DNA from 2 places in the Stenotrophomonas sp. STEN018 genome. Region 2 is predicted to be linked to the other one. Evidence: riboswitches for the same ligand, from Rfam matches in the RefSeq annotation. Region 2 holds a riboswitch; the other holds the start of a gene.

Region 1 (3,550 bases), on a different contig from region 2:
CAAAGGCGAAGCCGTAACCCAGGCTGCCGGTGGTGTGGTTACCGAACTGTTCGTTGTCGTCGTTGCGCACGCTGGCCTGCAGCGAGTGCGCGCCAAACTGGCCCTGGTACTCGGCAAACACGCCAAGGTTGTCGCGCTGGTCGATGTCGAACGCGGTGGAGCTGGTGACCTTGTCGTTCTGCCAATCGGCGCCGGCGGTGATCTGCTGGCCTTCGGCGAAGCTGAAGTCGCCCTGCACGCTGGCGGTGTCGCGGCGGGTATCGAAAGCGCTGGCGAAGCGGCGGGTGCCGTTGTTGGCATCAGCAAAGTAGTTGTCGGCTTCGTCGCGGTTGCGGCCAACCTGCGCGCTGAGGCGGAAGCGGTCCGATGCAGCCCAGGCGAGCTTTGCACCATAGACCTGCTGGCGGTTGTCGGCTTCGTTGCCGCCGAAGATGCTGCCGTCGTATTCGTTGAAGCTGTCGGCGTTGAGCACATGGCCTTCCAGGCTCAGCGTGTCGGTCAGGGCATAGCCGCCGCGCACGTTGATGGAGGTGTTGCGGTAGCCATCGCGGTCCGGCTCATCGGCGTAGCAGCCAGCGCCCCAGCCAGCGGCAGTGCCGCGGCAGGCGTTGATGCCGTCGGTCTTCTGGTAGCCGCCCTGGGCCGAGATCCAGCCACGCTCGCCGCGGTTGCTGAAGCCGGCGCTGACCTGGCGCAGGTTGTTGCTGCCGGCGGTGATTGCCAGGTTCTGCTGCAGGCCCTGGCCAGCGTTGCGGGTGAAGATCTGGATCACGCCGCCAATGGCCTCGGAGCCGTACAGGCTCGAACGCGGGCCGCGCACGATTTCAATGCGTTCGATCTGGTCAACCGGCAGGTCCTGCAGTGCGGCCATGCCGCTGGTGGCCGAGGCCACACGCACGCCATCTACCAGCACCAGCACCTGGTTGGAGTTGCTGCCGCGCAGGAACAGCGAAGTGATCTTGCCGGCGCCGCCCTGGTTGGCGAAGTCCAGACCAGCGCGGCCGCGCAGCAGGTCCTGCAGCGAGTTGGCCTGGCTGTGGTCGATCTGCGCACGGTCGATGACCTGTACCGGCACAACGCTGTTTTCGATGGAGACCGGGGTACGGGTCGCGGTGACGGTGACGTCGTCCAGCTCGGTCGGTGCGTTCTGCGCGGCGGCAACGCCCGGCAATGCCAGGGCAAGGGCGAGCGAAAGGGTGTGGTAAGACAGTTTCATGGAAGCTCCTGGGCCTGCACGCTCCCGCGCAGGCGGATTGGGGAGGCTGCCAGAAGAGGGAGAAGACGGAGGCGGCGCACACGGCGCTACAGCCGCCGCCATGCCCTCCGCATCGCAACCAGTCGGCTTTCGGGCCGGTCTCCGGACTCGCAGGCGAGGCGGCGTGTGCCGCTTCCGTCCAGACGCCTTCCCGTGCCGTGCACAGTGGCGCCATGTCTGGACTTGTCCTGCTTACCGTTGCGGGGGCAGCGCCGGAATGGCTGCACGCTGGAGATCCAGCAGTGCGCGGCACCGGCTTCCCGTTTCAACCGACCAGCAATGCCGGGCGGTCACCTGAAAGTGCGCGCATTCTATGCCATTGCCGCCAAGGTTGCCGGAATGGGCGGCAACGGCGGCCGTACCGTTGCGTCGGTAGCCAAGGTTCAAGACAGCCCGGACATGCGCAGTGAGCCCGGGAAGTGCAGGGCGCTGCAGCCCGCATCGATGCTGCAATCGCATTCCCCGGGAGCGCTGCGCTTACCCGGGCTACGTGTTGCTGGAGTTGGGTTTGAGCAGTGACTGCCGAAGCAGGTCATGCGCAGCACTGTTGCTGAATGGCTAGAATGCGCGCTGCAAACGCAGTATCGGAAGTGTCGTGACAGAAACATGGTACGGGCAGGCCTGCGGCCAGCCTTCGCAGGAATACCGGCAGCGTGCGCTGCTGCGCCAGCGCCAGCTGACCAAGCCGGAAGGCGCGTTGGGTCGCTTGGAGACCTTGGCCGTTGAGCTGGCCGCGCTGCAAGGCGTGGATCAGCCGGTGGCGCAACGTGTGCCGGTGGTGGTGTTCGCTGGCGATCACGGTGTGACCGCGCAGGGCGTGTCGGCCTACCCGGCGGAAGTGACGGTGCAGATGCTGCACAACTTTGCCGGCGGTGGTGCTGCCATTGCGGTGCTGGCGCGCGAACTGGGCCTGCCGCTGCACGTTTGGGATGTGGGCAGCCGCGCCACCGCGCCGATTGCCGGCGTGGTCAGTGCCAAGACGCTGTACGGCACTGCGGACTTCAGTACCGCCCCGGCGATGTCGGTTGCCGATCTGGACGCTGCCTTCGATGCCGGTCGCCGCGCGGTGGAAATCGCCTGCGCCGACGGTGCCGATCTGCTGGTGTTCGGTGAGATGGGCATCGGCAACACCACCGCTGCCAGTGCGGTAGCCGCCGTGCTCGGCCCGTTGCCGTTGGACGAGTTGGTCGGCGCTGGTACCGGCCTGGACGCGGTACGCATGGTGCAGAAGAAAAATCTGATCGCACGCGCGCTGAGCCTGCATGGTGAAGCGATCAGCACGGCCGAGTCGCCCGCGTACGAAGCGTTGCAACGTGTGGGTGGATTGGAGATCGCAGCGATCTGCGCGGCGATGATTGCCGCTGCGCAGCGTCGTATTCCAGTGTTGGTGGATGGCTTCATTGTCTCTGCTGCGGCATTGGCGGCAGTGCGCATCAATCCGAGTCTGCGGCCGTGGCTGCTGTTCTCGCATCAGTCGGCCGAGCGCGGTCATATCCGCCTGTTGGAAACGCTGCAGGCACAGCCGTTGCTGTCGTTGGACCTGCGTCTTGGCGAAGGCTCCGGTGCCGCGCTCGCGTTGCCGCTGGTACGCATGGCCTGCGCCCTGCACAACAGCATGGCGACGTTTGCCGAAGCGGCGGTCGCTGATCGCGGTGGCGGCCGATGATTCTGGATCTGCTGCGGCATGCTTCCACCGGACGTGCAGGTCATCTGGACGGTCGTACCGATCCGCCCTTGATCGAAGGCGCGATGGATGCGCTGTACCGCTGCCATGCCGGCATCGGCTGGAGCCGCGTGATCAGCTCGCCGCGCCGGCGCGCGCTGGACACCGCGCATGCGCTGGTGGCCGGCAGCAACCAGTTCTGCGAAATCCATCCGGATTGGGCCGAGCTCGACTTCGGTGATTGGGACGGGCTGCATTTCGATGAACTACCGGCCGAGCAACTGGCCGGGTTCTATAGCGAGCCGCACGATGTGGTGCCGCCCAACGGCGAATCCTGGCAGCAGTTCCAGGCACGCGTGGAAGAGCAGTTGCATCGGCTGGTGGACGAAGATGATGGCGACGGCCAGCCGGTGCTGGTCGTCAGCCATGCCGGCGTGTTGCGGCTGGTTGTGTCGCGGGTCTGCGGCATGAGCCTGTCTTCGCTGTGGGCGATGCGTATTGATTACGGCACCCGTGTGCGCCTGCGCGTGGAGCGTGGCGAAGACGGGCAGTTGTGGGGTGAATTACTGGAGTTGCGACAACCATGATCGGACGCCGCCTGATCCTTGCCATTCAATTCCTGACTCGGCTGC
Region 2 (3,550 bases):
TACACCGGCGGACGTTTCATCTTCCTCACCTATAAGGACGCCAGTGATCCTTCCAGCGGCCCGGGTAGTGAGACTGTGCATGAGGTGGAGAACTATTCGGTCGATACCCTGGACAAGCTGGTGGTGAAGCTGGTGCGCGAGGAGTTGGCGCAGTTGCCGAAGGGGTGAGCTTCTGCCCCGCCAAGCCCTGTAGTGCCGAGCCATGCTCGGCAATGGGCTTTACCGGCAATGCCCCTGCCGAGCATGGCTCGGCACTACCAAAAGCGGGCTTTACCGCGCTGGCAACGGAATACTGTCGTCCTGACGGTCATCGCTTGCCGCCATCGTCGCGGTATCTCCGCTCACGCGCATCATCTGCAATGGCTGGCCATCAAGGCGGAACTCCAGTGCCGACTGCAAGCGGTCCAGCGCCTGCACCTGTGTGCACAACGAACGCGCGTGCTGCTCCAAGGCAACAGTGCGGCCCTGCAGGCGCTGCTCCAGTTCGGCGTCGAGTTTTTCAGTGCGTTTTTCCAGTTTGTCTTCGCCGCCAGTGAATACCGTCCACAACACGCTGCGGGCGATCGAGCCGGTGAGGCTCTCGGCGGCGGCTTCAACGCGGGCGTCGAATCCATCATCAAACAACTCCTGCTCCCAGCGGCCGCGGCCGATGGTGGTGTCAACGAAGCGTTGGGCTTCTTTGCGCAGTTTGCGCACCTTGCGTGAGTTGGCATCGCCGGTCAGTGCTTCGTAAACCGCATCCAGCGTGTCGAAGGTGATGCCTACCGATTCGTTGGCGATGCCGGTTACCGCTGGCATCAGCTGACGCACGCCGTTCTCCAGTGCGCGCAGGCGTTGTGCATCGGCGGCCGATACCGTCTGCATACGGTTGTCGATGCTCAGCTGGCCATCGTGGAACACGATCTCGCGCATCGGCAGAGTATCGCGGCGCAGCCAGATGCCGCCGCCGTCGACCAGCACGTTGTAGTCGGTGGATACGCCGCATTGGTCGGCGGACAGCTCCGGTGCCTTGACCGCAGCGGCCTGGGCTGCCAGCGGCAGCAGCAGGGCCAGCGAAGTGGCGATGGGCAGCAGGCGCATGGCGGCGAGCTCGTGGCGGGAGGTTGCGGCCAGCTTGGCCGCTCGCGGCAAGGGCTGCGTCGGCCGGAAGTCATACCCGGAAATTTCATCAGAAATTTACGTTATCAAGTCAGGTGGTTTCCCTACAAAAAAACTCTGCAAAAGGCTTGACTGCGCAGTCCGTTCGAGCAGGTTGCAGTGTCCGGCGCGGGTGCCAGACAGTCCAAGCCTTGTGCCGCAAGGCTTGGCAAAGAAATACTAGATTTGGTGTTGACCCTGTCATACACCCCCACTATCTTGTGCTCCGTCGGTTCTGGCGGGATTTTTCCGTCGGATTAATAGGGAAGCTGGTGATGCCTTCAAGGCTAGTCCGGCACTGCCCCGCAGCGGTAATTGGGAACGACCCCGCCAACAGCACTGAGGCAAACGCCTTGGGAAGCGGCGGAGTAGGAGAAGGCCCCCGCCTTCCTGCCCATGAGTCCGAAGACCTGCCGACAGCCACGCGATGCACACCGCGTGGTGCCGGCTGCGGTGTCTTCGAGGGGAAGACGGCTGGTGACGTGGTGCTGTGGCTGCTGCCGACTCCTGGTCGTGCGCTGTCGCGGCTGCTGCGACGCCGTCCTTCCATGCTCGCTGCTCCGTACCGGCTCTGCTTCCTGCGCGGGCAGGAGCTGCGTGCATAACGTTTGCAAGGACACCATCGTCGTGACTGCCACTCATACTGACGTCGCTCCGGCTGAAGCCGGTTTTGAACTGACCCCGCCGCCGACCGCCACCGCCATGAGCGTGACCAAGCGCAATGGCAGCACCGAGCCGGTAGACCTCAACAAGATTGTCCGCGCCATCCAGCGTTGCTGCGAAGGCCTGCACGCGGTGGACCCGATGCGGGTGGCCACGCGCACCATCTCCGGCCTGTACAACGGCGCCAGCACCCAGGAACTGGATGAGCTGTCGATCCGTACCGCCGCCCTGCTGATCGGCGAAGAGCCCGAATACGGCCGCCTGGCCGCGCGCCTGCTGGCCAACTTCATCGGCAAGGAAGTCTCCGGCCAGGAAATCCATGCGTTCTCGCAGTCGGTCGGCCGTGGCCACGAAGTCGGCCTGATCAACGACCGCCTGCTCAACTTCGTGCAGGTCAATGCACGCAAGCTCAACGACGCGATCGATCCGGGCTACGACCTGAACTTCGATTACTTCGGCCTGCGCACCATGTATGACCGCTACCTGCTGCGGCATCCGCATTCGCGCAAGGTCATCGAGACCCCGCAGCAGTTCTTCCTGCGTATTGCCAGCGCGCTGAGCGAGGACGTGCCCGAAGCACTGGCGCTGTACCAGCGCCTGGGCAGCCTGGACTACCTGCCGTCCAGCCCGACCCTGTTCAATGCCGGCACCAGCCACGAGCAGCTGTCCTCGTGCTTCCTGCTGGACTCGCCGCAGGATTCGCTGGAATCCATCTACGACCGCTATGCCGATATCGCCCAGCTGTCCAAGTTCAGTGGCGGCATCGGCGTCAGCTATACCCGCGTGCGTTCGCGCGGCTCGCTGATCAAGTCCACCAACGGCCACTCCAACGGCATCGTGCCGTGGCTGAAGACGCTGGATTCCTCGGTGGCTGCGGTCAACCAGGGCGGCAAGCGCAAGGGCGCGGCCTGCGTCTATCTGGAAACCTGGCACGCCGACATCGAGGACTTCCTCGAACTGCGCGACAACGCCGGTGATGACTCGCGCCGTACCCATAACCTCAACCTGGCCAACTGGGTGCCGGACCTGTTCATGCAGCGCGTCGAGGCCGACCAGGAATGGTCGCTGTTCGATCCGCGCGTGGTGCCGGAGCTGACCGATCTGTTCGGTCCGGCCTTCGAGCAGGCCTATGTGCAGGCCGAAACCCAGGGCAAGGCGCGCAAGACGGTGTCGGCACGCAAGCTGTACTCGCGGATGATGCGCACCCTGGCTGAGACCGGCAACGGCTGGATGACGTTCAAGGACAAGTGCAACCTGGCCAGCAACCAGACCCTGCGCGCTGGCAACGTGATCCACCTGTCCAACCTGTGCACCGAGATCCTGGAGATCACCTCCAACGACGAGACCGCGGTCTGCAACCTGGGCTCGATCAACCTCGGCAACCACCTCGACGCGCATGGCGATTTCGATTTCGAAAAGCTCGCCGAGACCGTGCGCCTGGCCGTGCGTCAGCTCGATCGCGTCATCGACCTGAACTTCTACCCGATCGAAACCGCACGCCGCGGCAACCTGCGTTGGCGTCCGGTCGGCCTGGGCTGCATGGGCTTGCAGGATGTGTTCTTCCGCAAGCGCATGGCGTTCGACTCCGACGAAGCGCGCGCGCTGTCGACCAAGATCGCCGAGGCCATCTATTTCCACGCGTTGGAAGTGTCCTGCGAACTGGCCCAGGAACGCGGCAAGCACCCCTCGTTCAACGACACCCGCGCTGCCCACGGCGAGTTGCAGTTCGACGCATGGAATGTGGTGCCGA

Evidence for each region. Region 2 has a riboswitch for cobalamin ahead of ACVOMB_RS16060 (ribonucleoside-diphosphate reductase subunit alpha). Riboswitches for the same ligand answer to the same signal wherever they lie in the genome.
Region 1: it holds a riboswitch for cobalamin, as region 2 does, so the genes downstream of both, btuB (TonB-dependent vitamin B12 receptor) here and ACVOMB_RS16060 (ribonucleoside-diphosphate reductase subunit alpha) in region 2, are expected to answer to the same signal.

The regions. Positions count from the first base shown of each region.
Region 1 is NZ_JBRREK010000034.1:3,313-6,862, reverse strand. It holds gene btuB (TonB-dependent vitamin B12 receptor) at 1-1,216, opposite strand, end outside; cobalamin riboswitch at 1,332-1,568, opposite strand; gene cobT (nicotinate-nucleotide--dimethylbenzimidazole phosphoribosyltransferase) at 1,851-2,921, shown strand; gene ACVOMB_RS13790 (histidine phosphatase family protein) at 2,918-3,505, shown strand; gene cobS (adenosylcobinamide-GDP ribazoletransferase) at 3,502-3,550, shown strand, end outside.
Region 2 is NZ_JBRREK010000045.1:32,657-36,206, reverse strand. It holds gene ACVOMB_RS16070 (VWA domain-containing protein) at 1-168, shown strand, start outside; gene ACVOMB_RS16065 (DUF2884 family protein) at 271-1,080, opposite strand; cobalamin riboswitch at 1,351-1,568, shown strand; gene ACVOMB_RS16060 (ribonucleoside-diphosphate reductase subunit alpha) at 1,840-3,550, shown strand, end outside.